Regions from separate parts of the Escherichia sp. E4742 genome, predicted to be linked through region 2. Evidence: predicted binding sites of a transcription regulator. Region 2 holds the regulator's gene; each other region holds the start of a gene.
What was found. Region 2 encodes LexA, which represses DNA repair genes until DNA is damaged. Its sites were predicted from a motif close to TNCTGTATGTACATACAGNA; they were not measured.
Positions count from the first base shown of each region.

Region 1: the regulator LexA is predicted to act here: its motif matches at 2,695-2,714, upstream of metR (HTH-type transcriptional regulator MetR).
Region 3: the regulator LexA is predicted to act here: its motif matches at 2,166-2,185, upstream of FEM44_RS23575 (metal-dependent hydrolase).
Region 4: the regulator LexA is predicted to act here: its motif matches at 2,085-2,104, upstream of dinG (ATP-dependent DNA helicase DinG).

Region 1 covers NZ_CP040443.1:1,959,524-1,964,153, forward strand. The annotation lists gene FEM44_RS09510 (LysR substrate-binding domain-containing protein) at 1-274, shown strand, start outside; gene metE (5-methyltetrahydropteroyltriglutamate--homocysteine S-methyltransferase) at 367-2,628, opposite strand; gene metR (HTH-type transcriptional regulator MetR) at 2,746-3,699, shown strand; gene bioP (biotin transporter) at 3,587-4,486, opposite strand; gene yigL (sugar/pyridoxal phosphate phosphatase YigL) at 4,562-4,630, opposite strand, start outside.
Region 2 covers NZ_CP040443.1:2,486,025-2,490,654, reverse strand. The annotation lists gene dusA (tRNA dihydrouridine(20/20a) synthase DusA) at 1-112, opposite strand, end outside; gene zur (zinc uptake transcriptional repressor Zur) at 268-783, shown strand; gene FEM44_RS12100 (CsbD family protein) at 825-1,034, opposite strand; gene dinF (MATE family efflux transporter DinF) at 1,150-2,475, opposite strand; gene lexA (transcriptional repressor LexA) at 2,548-3,156, opposite strand; gene dgkA (diacylglycerol kinase) at 3,266-3,634, opposite strand; gene plsB (glycerol-3-phosphate 1-O-acyltransferase PlsB) at 3,804-4,630, shown strand, end outside.
Region 3 covers NZ_CP040443.1:4,841,598-4,846,227, forward strand. The annotation lists gene FEM44_RS23560 (fructosamine kinase family protein) at 1-646, shown strand, start outside; gene FEM44_RS23565 (YniB family protein) at 687-1,223, opposite strand; gene hxpB (hexitol phosphatase HxpB) at 1,370-2,038, shown strand; gene FEM44_RS23575 (metal-dependent hydrolase) at 2,200-2,790, shown strand; gene tcyP (cystine/sulfocysteine:cation symporter) at 2,923-4,314, shown strand; gene cedA (cell division activator CedA) at 4,362-4,625, opposite strand.
Region 4 covers NZ_CP040443.1:3,839,812-3,844,441, forward strand. The annotation lists gene rhlE (ATP-dependent RNA helicase RhlE) at 1-1,283, shown strand, start outside; gene ybiA (N-glycosidase YbiA) at 1,517-1,999, opposite strand; gene dinG (ATP-dependent DNA helicase DinG) at 2,119-4,269, shown strand; gene ybiB (DNA-binding protein YbiB) at 4,297-4,630, shown strand, end outside.

The DNA.
Region 1 (4,630 bases), 530 kb from region 2:
GATGCAAGCCTGGCTGTTGGAAGGACAAAAACCCATTTTTGTTCCTGACTTCGCTACGGCAATCGCCTTAATAGAACAAAACGTCGGTATTGGCTATATTCCACATCATCTGGCATTGCCATTATTAAACAGCGGTAAATTGCTTAAAAAGCCAATGCGCGAACATAAACACGCCACCAAGTTATTTCTTGCCGCTCGTTCCGATGGTATGGGCAAAGCCTGCCAGTGGTGCATGGAATATTTAAGAAATCCGCAATTAATTTTCTGTTCCTGAGAATCCTTTAATACCCAGCACACATAGCAAAATGGCTTCCAGTGCTGGAAGCCATTATTGTGCTGTAATTTACAGTGACTCGTTAATATTCATCATCCCCGACGCAAATTCTGCGCCGCCTGCACCATGTTCGCCAGTGCCGCGCGGGTTTCTGGCCAGCCGCGCGTTTTCAGGCCGCAGTCCGGGTTGACCCACAGGCGCTCTGCCGGAATGCGTTTTGCCGCTTTCTTCAGCAGGGCTTCAATCCATTCCACGCTCGGTACGTTTGGCGAGTGAATGTCATAGACGCCTGGACCGATTTCATTCGGATAATCAAACTCTTCGAATGACTCCAGCAACTCCATGTCGGAACGCGAGGTTTCGATAGTGATGACGTCAGCATCCAGCGCCGCAATCGAATCCATAATGTCGTTGAACTCGCAATAACACATGTGAGTGTGGATCTGCGTTTCATCCTTCGCCACGGCGGCGTTGATGCGGAAAGCCTCTACGCCCCACTGGAGATAGGCGTCCCAGTCACTACGACGCAGCGGTAAACCTTCGCGCAGCGCCGGTTCATCAATCTGGATGATGCCAATTCCAGCCGCTTCCAGATCCGCCACTTCATCACGCAGCGCCAGAGCAATCTGTTTGGCGATGGTTTCACGGCTGACATCTTCACGCGGGAACGACCAGCAGAGAATGGTCACCGGACCAGTCAGCATCCCTTTCACCGGTTTGTCGGTCAGCGATTGCGCATACTTCGCCCACTCTACGGTGATCGGCGCCGGACGGCTAACGTCACCAATCACAATCGGCGGTTTCACGCAGCGGGAACCGTAGCTCTGTACCCAACCATTTTGCGTAAAGACAAAACCGTCGAGGTGTTCGCCAAAGTATTCCACCATGTCGTTACGCTCGGCCTCGCCATGTACCAGCACATCCAGTCCCAAACGTTCCTGCTCAACAATGGCCTGCTTGATATGTTCCGCAATGCCCGTGCGGTAGTTATTGGCGTCAAGATTGCCCTTTTTGAAATCCAGACGCAGGGTACGAATTTCCGTGGTTTGCGGGAAGGAACCAATCGTGGTGGTCGGCCACGCTGGCAGTTTAAAACGCGCACGCTGGGCTTCAGCACGCACTTCATAGACATTCGCACGCTGGCTGTCCTGGGCGGTGATCGCCGCCAGACGCTTTTCTACTGCCGGGTTATGCACACGGGTTGAGTGACGACGCGCCTGAATTGGGGCGCTCCACTCTGCCAGAGCCGCCGTATCACCACTGTTCAACGCATCGCGCAGCAGCGCCAGTTCATGACATTTTTGCAGGGCGAAGGCAAACCAGCTTTTCACTTCTGCATCAAGACGCGTTTCCACGCTCAGGTCGATAGGGCTGTGCAGCAGTGAGCAAGAAGATGCCACCCACAAATCACGTTTGCCGACAATGTCCTTAATTTGCGCATATTTCTCGGTGAGGTCGGCGCGCCAGACGTTACGACCATTGACCAGCCCGGCAGACAGCAGCCAGTCAGAAGGCAGGCGCTTGTGTAGTTCTGCTACATCATCTTTGCCATGAACGAGGTCGACATGCAGACCCTGAACAGGCAGCGCAATAATCGTGTCGAGGTTTGGCGTTACACCTTCAAAATAGGTGGTCAGTAGCAGTTTCACCTGCCCCTGCAGTGCATCGTAAGCAGGTTTATACGCGTCCAGCCACGCCTGCGGCAGTTCCAGCACCAGCGCCGGTTCGTCAATCTGTACCCACTCAATGCCGCGTTTTGCCAGTTCTGCCAGAACTTGCTGATAAACCGGCAGAATGTCGTTCAGCAGGCTCAGGCGGTCAAATTGTTCACCTTTCACCTTACCCAGCCACAGATAGGTAACCGGCCCCAGAAGCACAGGTTTCACCTTGTGGCCCAGCGCCAGCGCCTCGTCCACTTCCTCCAACAGCTGCGTCCAGGTCAGTTTGAACTGCTGGCCTTTAACGAACTCCGGCACCATGTAGTGATAGTTGGTGTTAAACCATTTGGTCATTTCTGCCGCCGCCGCAGGTTCACCTGTTGGCGCACGTCCGCGACCAATACGGAACAGGGTGTCGATATCCACCGAACCGTCTTTATTCTGATGGCGCGCCGGAACGTTACCCAGCAGCAGGCTGGTGGTCAGAACATGATCATACCAGGCAAAATCGCCCACCGGCAGCAGGTCGATACCCGCTTGCTTTTGTTGATCCCAGTGACGAGCACGTAATTCACGCCCTACTGCCAGCAGTTCTTCACGCGTGGAGTTCCCCGCCCAATAACTTTCTTGCGCTTTTTTCAGCTCGCGACGCAGGCCAACGCGAGGAAAACCGAGGGTGTGATTAAGAATTGTCATTATATGCCCCTTGTGGAATTTTTAGTATTTAGACGTCCAGATGTTTACACATCCATATTTGCCAGTTACTGTATATTCCTCAAGCGCAAATTATTCATGCCGAAGTGAAGGACTTTCATGATCGAAGTAAAACACCTGAAAACGCTACAAGCGTTGCGGAACTGCGGCTCGCTCGCAGCCGCTGCGGCGACGTTGCATCAGACGCAATCCGCCCTGTCTCACCAGTTTAGCGATCTGGAACAACGTCTTGGCTTCCGGCTATTCGTGCGTAAGAGCCAGCCGCTTCGCTTTACACCGCAGGGGGAAATCCTGCTACAACTGGCAAACCAGGTACTGCCGCAAATCAGCCAGGCGCTGCAAGCCTGCAATGAACCGCAGCAGACACGCCTGCGCATCGCCATCGAGTGCCACAGCTGTATTCAGTGGCTGACACCCGCGTTAGAAAACTTTCATAAGAACTGGCCGCAGGTCGAGATGGACTTTAAATCGGGCGTGACGTTTGACCCGCAGCCCGCGTTGCAACAGGGCGAGCTGGATCTGGTGATGACGTCCGATATTCTGCCGCGCAGTGGACTGCATTATTCGCCGATGTTCGATTATGAAGTGCGTCTGGTGTTAGCACCTGACCATCCACTGGCGGCGAAAACGCGTATCACGCCGGAAGATCTCGCCAGCGAGACGCTATTGATTTATCCGGTGCAGCGTAGCCGACTGGATGTCTGGCGGCATTTTCTTCAGCCGGCAGGCGTCAGCCCGTCACTGAAAAGCGTCGATAACACCTTATTGTTGATTCAGATGGTTGCTGCGCGGATGGGCATTGCCGCCCTGCCGCATTGGGTAGTAGAGAGTTTTGAGCGCCAGGGTCTGGTGGTCACCAAAACCCTGGGCGAGGGATTATGGAGCCGACTGTACGCCGCCGTGCGCGATGGCGAGCAGCGTCAGCCGATTACGGAAGCGTTTATTCGCTCAGCGCGCAATCACGCCTGCGATCATCTGCCGTTTGTGAAGAGCGCGGAGCGACCCACTTACGATGCACCCACAGTGAGGCCAGGATCACCAGCGCGCCTGTAATAAACGTTGGCCAGTGCGGCTGTTGATGCCAGATAGCCAGGTTTACCAGCAGCCCTGCCGGAACGTGCATATTATTCATAATGCCCAGCGTTCCGGCGTCCACCTGCGTCGCGCCGTAGTTCCACATAAAGTAGCCAATCCCGGAAGCCACCACACCAAGAAACACCAGAATGCCCCATTGCAACGTGGTTTGCGGCATTTTCTGCGCATTTCCCAGCAAGAACCATGCAATCAACGCCACCAGGAACGCGCCGAGATAGAACCACGCAAAAGCGTTATGCTGCGGCATCGGGCGAGTTTCCATCAGGCGTTTGTAACCCACCATGCCGATGGCAAAAGTGATATTGGAGAGTTGCACCAGCAGCAGGCCGGTCCAGAAATGGTCTGTGACCTGATCGTAACGAATAATTCCGGCACCAATCACCGCCAGCAAGGCGCTAAAGGCATATCCCCAGCGCAGACGGCGCTTACTCATGATGTCATAAATCAGCGTGATGTAGAGCGGCGTCAGCACGGTAAATAACAGCAACTCGGAAACCGTCAGGTAGAGATAAGCACGGAAACTCAGCATATACATCACGCCAAGCTGCATCGCGCCCACCAGCATATACAGGCCGACCGTTTTCAGGCTATTGCCACGGGTGCGCAGAAACGGCAGAAAAACGAGTGCAGCCAGGCCAACGCGCACCAGCACCGCAAAATAGCTATCGACGTGCCCCGCAAGGTACTCGCCATAAAAGCTAAAGGAGAAGGCCCACAGAATCGTGGTGATGATAAGTAGCGCCACAATGGAAAACTCTTTGATTAACGAGTATCCATTGTAGCGAAGTATCAGGTTGACAACTGGCTAAATAAAGAACGATTACGATAAATAGAGTTTACGCAGATAATGCGGCACCGCGTCTTCGGCATTAGTGCCAATCACTTCCAG
Region 2 (4,630 bases):
TATTGCGGGAAAGCAGACGCAGGAAATAACGGCAGTGTCTGTCCGTCCAGTCGAGCATAGGAGCAATAGAGAAACGGTATGCGGGATAAGCGGTTTGTGATTCTGCTGACATGGCGATTTTTTAAGCACCTGATGAATTGGGGGCGCTACTATAGCATAACGAATATGCGATCAGGCAATGTGGCAGCTTCGACGCCCGGTTGTCGGCGTTTAAGTGAGAATTATGGTAAAGTAAGGACATTCTTAACCCCACTTTCGAGGTGCACAATGGAAAAGACCACAACGCAAGAGTTATTGGCGCAGGCTGAAAAACTCTGCGCGCAGCGTAATGTGCGCCTGACTCCGCAACGTCTCGAAGTGCTGCGCCTTATGAGCCTGCAAGAAGGGGCTATCAGCGCCTACGATCTACTTGATTTGCTGCGCGAAGCCGAGCCCCAAGCCAAGCCGCCGACGGTTTATCGCGCGCTCGATTTTCTGCTTGAACAAGGTTTTGTGCATAAGGTTGAATCCACCAACAGCTATGTGCTGTGCCATCTGTTCGATCAGCCTACGCATACTTCAGCCATGTTTATTTGCGATCGCTGCGGCGCAGTGAAAGAAGAATGTGCGGAAGGTGTGGAAGACATCATGCATACGCTGGCGGCAAAAATGGGTTTTGCCCTGCGCCATAATGTGATTGAAGCGCATGGATTATGTTCAGCATGTGTAGAAGTGGAAGCGTGTCGTCATCCTGAACAGTGCCATCATGACCACTCTATTCAGGTGAAAAAGAAACCTCGTTAAGAGGGCGTACATCCTTGTACACGTCGGGCAGGAGGGATTAATTACCAGCGGTAATCATGGCGTTTTTCCCAGCTATCAACCTCTTTCTCTGCCTGATCTTTCTGGTAACCGTAACGTTCCTGGATTTTACCCACTAACTGGTCACGCTTACCTTCAATGACCGTCATGTCATCATCGGTCAGTTTGCCCCATTGCTCTTTCACTTTACCTTTGAACTGTTTCCAGTTACCGCCGACTTCGTCTTTATTCATATTCAAATCCTCATCGTTAGGTGGTGAATGAGTGTACGCTCACTTTTCTTCTGAACGTGGGATTAAGTGTAGTCAGGAATTTGGCTTAGGATTATTTATTCAGAACTTTTAACCGTCATGTTGCTGAAAACCAGGTTCCATTACGCCAGTGACGACGCCAGATAACCGCCAGTGAAAGCCCGCGCAGCGCCAGAAAGACGGTTAACGCCAGCCATAAACCATGGTTACCCAACCACGGCAGCGTAAGGAGCGTCAGCGCAAAACCTGCGGCGGCCACCGCCATACTATTGCGCATTTCGGCAGCGCGCGTTGCGCCAATAAACATACCGTCCAGCAGATAACACCAGACTCCCACCAGCGGTAAAATAACCTGCCAGATTAGGTAGCGATCGGCCAGATTCTGGATCTGCGTTAACGACGTTAGCAACGCGATGATATGTTCACCCGCCAGCAAATAAACCACCGAAAACAACAATGCCACGATCCCCGACTGGCGGCACGCTGCGCGCCAGACATCCAGTAACTGGCTACCGTCGCGCGCACCATACGCCTGACCGGAGTGGGCTTCAACCGCGTAGGCAAAACCATCCAGCGCATAGGCAGTAAAGGTGAGTAGCGTCATCAGGACCGCGTTGACGGCAATAATATCGCTCCCCAGTCGCGCACCAAGAACCGTTATTGCGCCAAAACAGAGTTGTAGCAGCAGTGAGCGCAGCATAATGTCGCGGTTAAGCGCCAGCAAGCGACGGAAGTTTCCACGCCAGGCTGTTTTCAGCATTTCGCCGGAGATACCACGTAGTATGAGGATTTTACGCACCATGAGCAGACCAATCAGCAATGTTGCATATTCCGCAATAACCGTCGCCAGCGCCGCGCCCTGCACGTTCATATGCAGCCCCATCACCAGCCAGACATCCAGCACAATGTTGAGGATATTGCCAACCACTAACAAAATCACTGGCGCGCGGGCATATTGCACGCCGAGCAACCAGCCGAGCAGCACCAGATTCGCCAGCGACGCCGGTGCGCTTAACCAGCGAATTTCAAGAAAGCGCCGCGCCTGTTCCAGAACAGCTTCGCTACCACCAACAATATGCAGCGCCAGCTCGATAATCGGCGTACGCAGTAACGCAATCAACGCTCCGGCCCCCAGTGCCAACAGCAACGGCTGCACCAGCGCACGCGCCAATGCCTGAGGATTTTTGGCACCATAAGCCTGTGCAGTAAGCCCGGTAGTGCTCATACGCAAAAACAGCAACAGCATAAAGAGAAAACTTGTCGCCGTTGCGCCAACCGCCACGCCGCCCAGATAAACCGGACTATCAAGATGACCAATGACCGCCGTATCAACCAGTCCCAGCAAGGGAACGGTGATATTGGAGAAAATCATGGGTAAAGCCAGATGCCAGAGTGCTTTATCAGATGAAGTGAGGAATGCCATGCAGACAAGCCTGATGAAGAGAGATTAAAAACAAACCGCGATGCCAGGCGGCATCGCGGTATCAGAGATAGATTACAGCCAGTCGCCGTTGCGAATAACACCAACCGCCAGCCCTTCAATGCTGAAGCTCTGCTGACGAAGGTCAACGACAATTGGTTTAAACTCGCTATTTTCTGGCAGAAGTTCGACTTTATTACCCTGTTTTTTCAGACGCTTAACGGTAACTTCGTCATCTATACGCGCGACAACGACCTGACCATTACGCACATCCTGGGTTTTATGCACTGCCAGCAAGTCGCCGTCCATAATGCCGATATCTTTCATCGACATTCCGCTGACGCGCAGCAGGAAATCAGCATTCGGCTTGAACAAGGAAGGATCGACCTGATAATGACCTTCAATATGCTGCTGCGCCAGAAGCGGTTCACCGGCAGCCACACGGCCCACCAACGGCAACCCTTCTTCCTCTTCCTGCAACAGACGAATCCCGCGCGATGCGCCGGAAACAATTTCAATCACGCCTTTGCGTGCCAGCGCCTTCAGATGTTCTTCAGCCGCGTTTGGGGAACGGAACCCCAAACGCTGCGCGATTTCCGCACGCGTCGGCGGCATACCTGTCTGGCTGATGTGATCACGAATGAGATCAAACACCTCTTGTTGCCTGGCCGTTAACGCTTTCATTCCGCCCCCTGGGTGTATATACAGTTATGCTGTGAGTATATACAGCAAAAGGCGATTTTGGAACCATAAACTACACAATAAACCAGAGATTTATCGAATTCTGGAAGGGTTATCCAAAATGTGACCATAACAGAATGACCCAGGTAATCACGGCGACGATAATGGCGATCAGCACCGCAGCGGACCCCATATCTTTTGCCCGCCCGGAAAGCTCGTGGTATTCAGAGCCAATTCGATCAACCACCGCTTCGATGGCGCTATTGAGAATTTCCACAATCATCACCAACATGACGGAGCTAATAAGCAGCACGCGGGTAATCGCGTCCACATCCAGCCAGCAGGCGATGACCACCGCCAACAATACCGCCACGCCTTCCTGACGGAATGCCGCTTCGTTGATCCATGCAGCACGTAAACCTTTCCAGGAATAGCCAGCGGCTTTGATAATTCGAGTGAATCCAGTGGTATTATTGGCCATTGAAAGAACCTTTTTACATTATGAGCGTCAATATCAGTGTACCGTTGAATCCGATGATTCCGGTAGCGTAGCGCCGCGCGAAACATGAGCGGATACCACAGAATTTCCCATGACTTTCTGCTATCCTTCCCGCGCATTTGCATTATTAACCAGAGGCTTTACATCGTTTATGTCCGGCTGGCCACGAATTTACTACAAATTACTGAATTTACCATTAAGCATCCTGGTAAAAAGCAAGTCTATTCCGGCAGATCCTGCCCCGGAATTGGGGCTCGATACCTCTCGTCCAATTATGTACGTTTTACCGTACAACTCAAAAGCGGATTTGCTGACGTTGCGCGCCCAGTGCCTGGCGCATGACCTGCCTGATCCATTAGAGCCGCTGGAGGTAGACGGTACGCTACTGCCGCGCTATGTGTTTATTCATGGCGGGCCGCGTGTTTTCACCTATTACACGCCGAAAGAAGAGTCTATTAAGCTGTTCCACGACTATCTCGATCTGCACCGTAGCAACCCAAATCTGGATGTGCAGATGGTGCCTGTATCGGTGATGTTTGGTCGTGCGCCAGGGCGTGAAAAAGGTGAGGTTAACCCGCCACTGCGCATGCTCAACGGCGTACAGAAATTTTTCGCCGTGCTATGGCTCGGTCGCGACAGTTTTGTGCGTTTCTCTCCGTCAGTTTCGCTGCGCCGTATGGCGGATGAACACGGCACGGATAAAACTATCGCTCAGAAACTGGCACGCGTGGCGCGCATGCACTTTGCCCGTCAACGTCTGGCTGCCGTGGGTCCACGTCTGCCTGCTCGTCAGGATCTGTTTAACAAGCTGCTCGCCTCCCGCGCCATTGCCAAAGCGGTAGAAGATGAAGCACGCAGCAAAAAAATCTCCCATGAAAAAGCGCAGCAGAACGCGATTGCGCTGATGGAAGAGATTGCGGCGAATTTCTCTTACGAGATGATCCGCCTGACTGACCGTATTCTGGGCTTCACCTGGAA
Region 3 (4,630 bases), 2.4 Mb from region 2:
CGTACCCCGGGTGTGGGCAGTTGGCGCTGACCGTGACTACAGTTTTCTGGTGATGGATTATCTCCCTCCTCGGCCGTTGGATGCACATAACGCCTTTATTTTAGGGCAGCAAATTGCGCATCTACATCAATGGAGCGACCAGCCACAATTTGGCCTCGATTTCGACAACGCCCTTTCTACTACCCCTCAACCCAATACCTGGCAACGCCGCTGGTCAACGTTTTTTGCTGAACAACGGATTGGCTGGCAACTGGAGCTGGCAGCAGAAAAAGGGATCGCCTTCGGCAATATCGACGCCATCGTCGAGCATATCCAGCAGCGCCTGGCCTCACATCAGCCGCAACCATCACTGTTACACGGCGATCTATGGTCAGGGAATTGTGCGCTAGGTCCGAATGGTCCGTATATTTTCGACCCTGCTTGTTACTGGGGCGACAGAGAGTGCGATCTGGCGATGTTGCCGCTACATACCGAACAGCCTCCGCAAATCTATGATGGTTATCAATCAGTTTCACCGCTACCGATCGATTTCCTCGAACGCCAACCGATTTACCAGCTTTACACTTTGCTAAACCGTGCAAGGTTGTTTGGTGGTCAACATCTGGTTATTGCCCAACAATCATTGGATAGATTGTTAGCCGCGTAACGGGAGTCGATGATAATGGCCGCACCGCGCGGCCTTTGTATTAAATGAAACCGAGCAGAGAAAAGAACACGTATCCCGCAGCAATACAAATGACCGGCAGGATATAGAGTGAAAAAAACTGCGTGAAGATAGTATGGCGTGGAACGACAATGCGCGACTCGATCTGTTCACGCGTTAACCCCTCTTCCCCTTTAGCCTTCTCCAGAATGAGTTGATCTTCAACGCCTTCGCGCAAGAAGCGCGCCTGACGACTCATGCGTGCTCCAGAGTCTTGCAACGCCAGCCCGATAAAAATCAGAATGAAAATCACCCAGAACATAACGTTTACACCACCATTAAAATTGGGCGTCGGTGAGTTATACCAGAACAGATTCAAAAAAGGCGTATTCGCCTGCATCATATCAATCATGACATGGGCAAAGTCGAGCATTACCGCATTAATGCCTTCCTGGGTTTCTTGCCGGGTATTCATAAACTTCAGCAAGGAAATCAACGTGGAAACAAGTGTTGGTATAAAAATCACCCAACCGAAAATCCTTTTCAAAATAGCAATGCGTCCAGCTTGTTGATACGTCATGAGTTCTCCTTGATTAAGACGCGTCGATTCACTTAGTTTACCTGTAGATATCTGTTTTCGCCCATTCTTTAAAGGCGATATGATAGGCGCTTAATCATAAGCACTGCTTAATACCTTACACATAATGCTCTAAAGGAGAGGTTGTAATGTCAACCCCACGACAGATTCTTGCTGCAATTTTTGATATGGATGGATTACTTATCGATTCCGAACCATTATGGGATCGGGCCGAACTGGATGTGATGGCAAGCCTGGGGGTGGACATCTCCCGTCGTAATGAGCTACCGGACACCTTAGGTTTACGCATCGATATGGTGGTTGATCTGTGGTATGCCCGGCAACCGTGGAATGGACCGAGTCGTCAGGAAGTTGTAGATCGGGTAATTGCCCGGGCCATTTCGCTGATTGAAGAGACGCGTCCATTACTGCCTGGCGTGCGTGAAGCCGTTGCTTTATGTAAAGAGCAGGGCTTATTGGTTGGCCTGGCTTCAGCGTCACCGCTGCATATGCTTGAAAAAGTGCTGGCCATGTTTGACCTACGTGACAGTTTCGATGCCCTCGCCTCCGCCGAAAAATTGCCTTATAGCAAGCCACATCCGCAGGTTTATCTCGACTGCGCAGCAAAACTGGGCGTTGACCCAATCGCCTGCGTGGCGCTGGAAGACTCTGTTAATGGCATGATCGCCTCGAAGGCAGCACGAATGCGCTCCATCGTCGTTCCAGCACCAGAAGCGCAAAATGATCCACGTTTTGTGTTGGCGAATGTAAAACTTTCATCCTTGACCGAACTCACCGCGAAAGACCTCCTCGGTTAATAAAAAGGGGCGTGGTGACACGGCCCCTGGTTGCTTATCTGAAATTACGTTCAACTGACGATTTTATCATCATATTATGATGAAGAGTTACACCGTCACCACTTCCGCGCACTGTATAAAAACCCTATACTGTACGTATCGACAGTTTAGTGAGTTTTATCATGACGGCGGAAGGTCACCTCCTCTTTTCTATTGCTTGTGCGGTGTTTGCTAAAAATGCCGAGCTTACACCCGTGCTGGCACAGGGTGACTGGTGGCATATTGTCCCTTCCGCAATATTAACTTGTCTTTTACCGGATATTGACCATCCAAAGTCGTTTCTTGGGCAGCGATTAAAGTGGATATCAAAACCCATTGCCCGCGCTTTTGGTCACCGTGGCTTTACCCACAGTCTGCTGGCGGTGTTTGCTCTACTGGCGACCTTTTATCTGAAAGTTCCGGAAAGCTGGTTTATTCCGGCTGATGCTCTGCAAGGTATGGTTCTCGGTTATTTGAGTCATATCCTTGCTGATATGCTGACCCCTGCTGGCGTTCCCCTACTCTGGCCATGCCGATGGCGTTTCCGTCTGCCAATTCTGGTTCCACAAAAAGGCAACCAGTTAGAACGTTTTCTCTGCATGGCGTTGTTTGTCTGGTCAGTGTGGATGCCCCATTCACTGCCCGAAAACAGTGCCGTGCGTTGGTCATCGCAAATGATTAATACCTTGCAGATCGAGTTTCATCGCCTTATTAAGCACCAGGTTGAATACTAAAAAGGCAAAAATCACCTTTCTGGAATAAGCAATTCCATTTGAATATAAGAGCCAGCTCACAGTTCTGTTAATCTTGCGCCAACACTATGACTGTTACACAGTGATAGAAATAATAAGATCAGGAGAACGGGGATGAACTTTCCATTAATTGCGAACATCGTGGTGTTCGTTGTTCTATTGTTTGTGCTGGCTCAGGCTCGCCACAAACAGTGGAGTCTGGCAAAAAAAGTGCTGGTAGGTCTGGTGATGGGCGTGGTGTTTGGCCTTGCTCTGCATACCATTTATGGTTCTGACAGCCAGGTACTTAAAGATTCTGTACAGTGGTTTAACATTGTCGGTAACGGCTATGTTCAGCTACTGCAAATGATCGTTATGCCGTTAGTATTCGCCTCAGTTCTGAGCGCGGTTGCCCGCCTGCATAACGCATCTCAGTTAGGCAAAATCAGTTTTCTGACCATCGGTACGCTGCTGTTTACCACGCTGATTGCGGCGCTGGTCGGTGTGCTGGTGACCAACCTGTTTGGTCTGACTGCTGAAGGTCTGGTTCAGGGGGGCGCAGAGACTGCTCGCCTGAACGCTATCGAAAGCAACTATGTCGGTAAAGTCTCTGACCTGAGCGTTCCGCAGCTTGTCTTGTCCTTTATCCCGAAAAACCCGTTTGCCGATCTGACCGGTGCCAATCCGACGTCAATTATCAGCGTGGTAATTTTTGCGGCTTTCCTGGGCGTTGCAGCGCTGAAACTGCTGAAAGATGATGCGCCGAAAGGTGAACGAGTCTTAACCGCTATCGACACACTGCAAAGCTGGGTGATGAAACTGGTTCGCCTGGTCATGCAACTGACCCCTTACGGCGTGCTTGCGCTGATGACCAAAGTCGTTGCTGGCTCCAACCTGCAAGACATCATTAAACTGGGTAGCTTCGTTGTCGCGTCCTACCTCGGTCTTATCATTATGTTTGCAGTGCATGGCATTCTGCTGGGTATTAATGGCGTAAGCCCGCTGAAATACTTCCGCAAAGTGTGGCCGGTGCTGACGTTTGCTTTCACCAGTCGCTCCAGTGCTGCGTCTATTCCGCTGAATGTAGAAGCACAAACGCGTCGTCTGGGTGTTCCTGAATCCATCGCCAGTTTCGCCGCCTCTTTCGGTGCGACCATTGGTCAGAACGGCTGTGCCGGGCTGTATCCGGCAATGCTGGCGGTGATGGTTGCGCCAACGGTGGGCATTAACCCGCTGGACCCAATGTGGATTGCGACACTCGTTGGTATCGTCACTGTGAGTTCAGCAGGTGTTGCAGGCGTTGGTGGCGGTGCAACATTCGCCGCACTGATTGTACTCCCTGCAATGGGCTTGCCGGTAACGCTGGTGGCATTGTTAATTTCCGTTGAACCACTTATCGATATGGGCCGTACGGCACTGAACGTCAGCGGTTCTATGACCGCAGGTACACTGACCAGCCAGTGGCTGAAGCAGACCGATAAATCCATTCTGGATAGCGAAGATGACGCCGAACTGGCTCACCGTTAACCCTGGCTTATAACGCAAAACGCCTGTCATCCCGACAGGCGTTTTTTTCACTCTTCGACCTCATTCTCTTGTCGAATCTGATTCGCCCAGCGCTGGGCCGCCTCCGGCACACTAAACGCCGGTGAGCGTAAGAATGATTCCCCCACCAGAACAAACGCCACATATTTGCTACGTAGTATCCAGACATCACGAAACGAATCCATTTTAATCGCATGCTCCGGCGGCGCAGGTTCCGTGCGCGGGACATAGCTAATAATCGGGCGGTTTTGCTGACGTAGCGGTTTCTTCATTACTGGCTTCACTAAACGCATATTAA
Region 4 (4,630 bases), 1.4 Mb from region 2:
AGCAGCAGGCGATCCCTGCGGTGCTGGAAGGCCGCGACCTGATGGCCAGTGCCCAGACCGGCACGGGCAAAACAGCGGGCTTTACGTTGCCGCTACTACAACACCTGATTTCCCGCGAGCCGCACGCCAAAGGGCGTCGTCCGGTACGTGCGCTCATTCTTACCCCGACCCGTGAACTGGCGGCGCAGATTGGCGAAAACGTCCGTGATTACAGCAAATACCTGAACATTCGTTCGCTGGTGGTGTTTGGTGGCGTCAGCATTAACCCGCAGATGATGAAATTACGTGGCGGCGTTGATGTTCTGGTGGCAACGCCGGGGCGTTTGCTGGACCTGGAACATCAGAATGCGGTGAAGCTGGACCAGATAGAAATCCTCGTCCTCGATGAAGCTGACCGTATGCTCGACATGGGCTTTATCCACGATATCCGTCGCGTGTTAACAAAACTGCCCGCGAAGCGCCAGAACCTGTTGTTCTCCGCGACCTTCTCTGACGATATTAAAGCCCTGGCGGAAAAACTGTTGCACAACCCGCTGGAAATCGAAGTGGCACGCCGCAATACCGCGTCTGATCAGGTGACCCAGCACGTTCACTTTGTTGATAAGAAACGCAAACGCGAATTGCTGTCGCATATGATTGGTAAAGGGAACTGGCAGCAGGTGCTGGTGTTTACCCGTACCAAACATGGCGCTAACCATCTGGCGGAACAGCTTAATAAAGATGGTATCCGCAGTGCGGCGATCCATGGCAATAAATCGCAAGGTGCACGTACTCGCGCGCTGGCCGATTTTAAATCGGGCGATATTCGTGTACTGGTGGCAACTGACATCGCTGCGCGCGGTCTGGATATCGAAGAGTTGCCGCACGTCGTCAACTATGAACTGCCAAACGTACCGGAAGATTATGTCCACCGTATCGGGCGTACCGGTCGCGCGGCAGCTACCGGTGAAGCGTTGTCGCTGGTATGTGTTGATGAACACAAACTGCTGCGTGATATCGAAAAACTGCTGAAAAAAGAGATCCCGCGCATTGCGATTCCTGGCTATGAGCCGGACCCGTCAATCAAAGCGGAACCAATCCAGAATGGTCGCCAGCAACGTGGCGGCGGCGGTCGTGGGCAAGGTGGTGGTCGCAGTCAACAGCAACCTCGCCGTGGGGAAGGTGGCGCAAAATCTGCAAGCGCGAAACCTGCAGAAAAACCATCTCGTCGCCTCGGCGATGCCAAACCGGCAGGCGAACAACAACGTCGTCGCCGTCCGCGTAAACCTGCCGCTGCGCAGTAATCTTTTGATGCCGGGCTATGCCCGGCATCAGGCTGATGACAAACGCAAAACTGCCTGATGCGCTACGCTTATCAGGCCTACGTGAAATCTGCAATATATTGAATTTCCATGCTTTTGTAGGTCGGATAAGGCGTTTTCGCCGCATCCGGCATTTCACAACAAGCACTTGTCAGCAATTTGAGAACGCGGAAAAAAGATTTCTCTGTTTTACCGCCCATAAGCCACCCGAGACGTTACTTTTCTATAGCCAATTGTTCGCGCAACTCCATTAAAAGGTAGCCCAGTCGATTCTTGCCCTTACCATTACCACCGTCTCCCCAGTAAGCATCATTTTCCGTATGCTCAACCAGTTTTGCGGACGCTGTTGCCAGTAAGAGCACGCGCAGTTCTGCATGCTGTTCGAATTTAGCGCGAAGAGCTTTACGCATCACCTGTTCTTTGACCGACTCCCAGTTTTTACGCAGAGGCTTAGAACGATCGCGACCCAAGCGTGCGGCGACCATGGGGGAAGAAACCCGACGGATCTCTTCGCGGTATTTTTCATCAAGGAATTTTTGTGCCTGGAAATAGTGTTCTGAGGTGGGCCAGGTTTTCCCGTCAACCTTAATGGGCCAGGCGGCAAAGTTAGAAAAATCACCGTAGTCATCGCCGGTGTTGTAGAAATTTATGGTGGTGTCTTGCATGACGTGTTGGGTCCTTTGTGTTCGAACGGGCATTAAACCGCATTATGTTGGTTGTTATTGCGAGCCGCTTTCCAGAAACAGAAAAACCATTACCCCTGAAAACCGAAAAATGCCACAATATTGGCTGTTTATACAGTATTTCAGGTTTTCTCATGGCATTAACCGCCGCGCTTAAAGCGCAAATCGCCGCCTGGTATAAGGCGCTTCAGGAACAGATCCCCGACTTTATTCCCCGTGCGCCGCAGCGGCAGATGATTGCGGACGTCGCCAAAACGCTGGCCGGAGAAGAAGGGCGGCATCTGGCGATTGAAGCCCCCACCGGCGTTGGGAAAACGCTCTCCTATTTGATTCCCGGCATCGCCATTGCCCGCGAAGAGCAAAAAACGCTGGTGGTGAGTACCGCCAACGTGGCGTTGCAGGATCAGATCTACAGTAAAGATTTACCGCTGCTGAAAAAGATCATTCCCGATCTCAAATTTACCGCCGCTTTTGGGCGTGGGCGCTACGTTTGTCCGCGTAATCTGACGGCGCTCGCCAGTACTGAACCCACGCAACAGGATCTGCTGGCGTTTCTTGACGACGAGCTGACGCCGAACAATCAGGAAGAACAAAAACGTTGTGCGAAGCTGAAGGGCGATCTCGACACTTATAAATGGGATGGTCTGCGCGATCATACTGATATCGCCATTGATGATGATCTCTGGCGTCGTTTGAGTACCGATAAGGCCAGTTGTCTTAACCGCAACTGTTATTACTATCGCGAATGCCCGTTTTTTGTTGCCCGTCGGGAGATTCAGGAAGCAGAAGTGGTGGTGGCAAACCATGCGCTGGTGATGGCGGCGATGGAAAGCGAAGCCGTATTACCTGACCCGAAAAATCTGCTGCTGGTGCTGGACGAAGGTCATCACCTGCCGGACGTGGCGCGGGATGCGCTGGAGATGAGCGCCGAAATCACCGCACCGTGGTATCGGCTACAGCTGGACTTGTTCACCAAACTGGTCGCTACCTGCATGGAGCAGTTTCGCCCGAAGACGATCCCACCGCTGGCGATCCCTGAGCGTTTGAATGCGCATTGTGAAGAGTTGTATGAGCTTATCGCCTCGTTAAACAACATTCTCAATCTCTACATGCCTGCCGGGCAGGAGGCAGAGCACCGTTTTGCGATGGGCGAACTGCCTGATGAAGTGCTGGAGATCTGCCAGCGGCTGGCGAAACTCACCGAGATGCTGCGTGGTCTGGCGGAGTTATTTCTTAACGATTTAAGTGAGAAAACCGGCAGCCACGATATTGTGCGTCTGCACCGTTTGATTTTGCAGATGAACCGCGCGCTGGGGATGTTTGAGGCGCAAAGCAAACTCTGGCGGCTGGCTTCGCTGGCGCAATCTTCCGGTGCGCCAGTGACCAAATGGGCGACGCGGGAAGAACGCGACGGGCAGCTGCATCTCTGGTTTCACTGCGTGGGGATCCGCGTTAGCGATCAACTGGAAAGGCTGCTGTGGCGCAGTATTCCGCACATTATTGTCACCTCCGCGACCTTGCGATCGCTGAACAGTTTTTCGCGTTTGCAGGAGATGAGCGGGCTGAAAGAGAAAGCGGGCGACCGCTTTGTGGCGCTGGATTCCCCCTTCAACCACTGCGAACAGGGCAAAATTGTTATTCCCCGGATGCGCTTTGAGCCTTCCATTGACAACGAAGAACAGCACATTGCTGAAATGGCGGCGTTCTTCCGTGAGCAGGTGGAGAGCAAAAAACACCTCGGTATGTTGGTACTGTTTGCCAGCGGGCGTGCGATGCAGCGGTTTCTCGACTATGTGACGGATTTACGGTTGATGTTGCTGGTGCAGGGCGATCAGCCTCGCTATCGCTTAGTTGAACTGCATCGCAAACGCGTCGCCAACGGTGAGCGCAGCGTACTGGTGGGCTTACAGTCTTTTGCCGAAGGGCTGGATTTAAAGGGCGAGCTGCTAAGTCAGGTGCATATCCATAAAATTGCCTTTCCACCTATTGACAGCCCGGTGGTGATCACCGAAGGGGAGTGGCTGAAAAGCCTCAATCGCTATCCGTTTGAGGTGCAAAGCCTGCCGAGCGCCTCGTTTAACCTGATCCAGCAGGTCGGGCGTTTGATCCGAAGCCACAGCTGCTGGGGGGAAGTGGTGATTTACGATAAACGCTTGCTGACCAAAAACTATGGCAAGCGACTACTGGATGCATTACCGGTATTTCCGATTGAGCAACCGGAAGTCCCTGAAGGTATAGTTAAAAAGAAAGAAAAAGCGAAATCCCCACGTCGTCGGCGGCGTTAATGATGTGAGTCAGGTAAGGAGTCGTAAATGGACTATCGCAAAATCATTAAAGAGATCGGGCGCGGGAAAAACCACGCGCGCGATTTAGACCGGGATACTGCGCGCGGTCTGTATGCCCATATGCTCAACGGTGAAGTCCCTGACCTTGAGTTGGGCGGCGTATTGATTGCGCTGCGTATCAAAGGGGAAGGGGAAGCAGAGATGCTCGGCTTTTACGAAGCCATGCAAAATCACACCATCAAGCTGACGCCGCCAGCAGGCAAGCCGATGCCCATCGTCATCCCCAGTTACAACGGCGCGCGTAAACAGGCCAACCTGACGCCGTTGTTGGCGATTCTGCTGCATAAACTCGGTTTTCCTG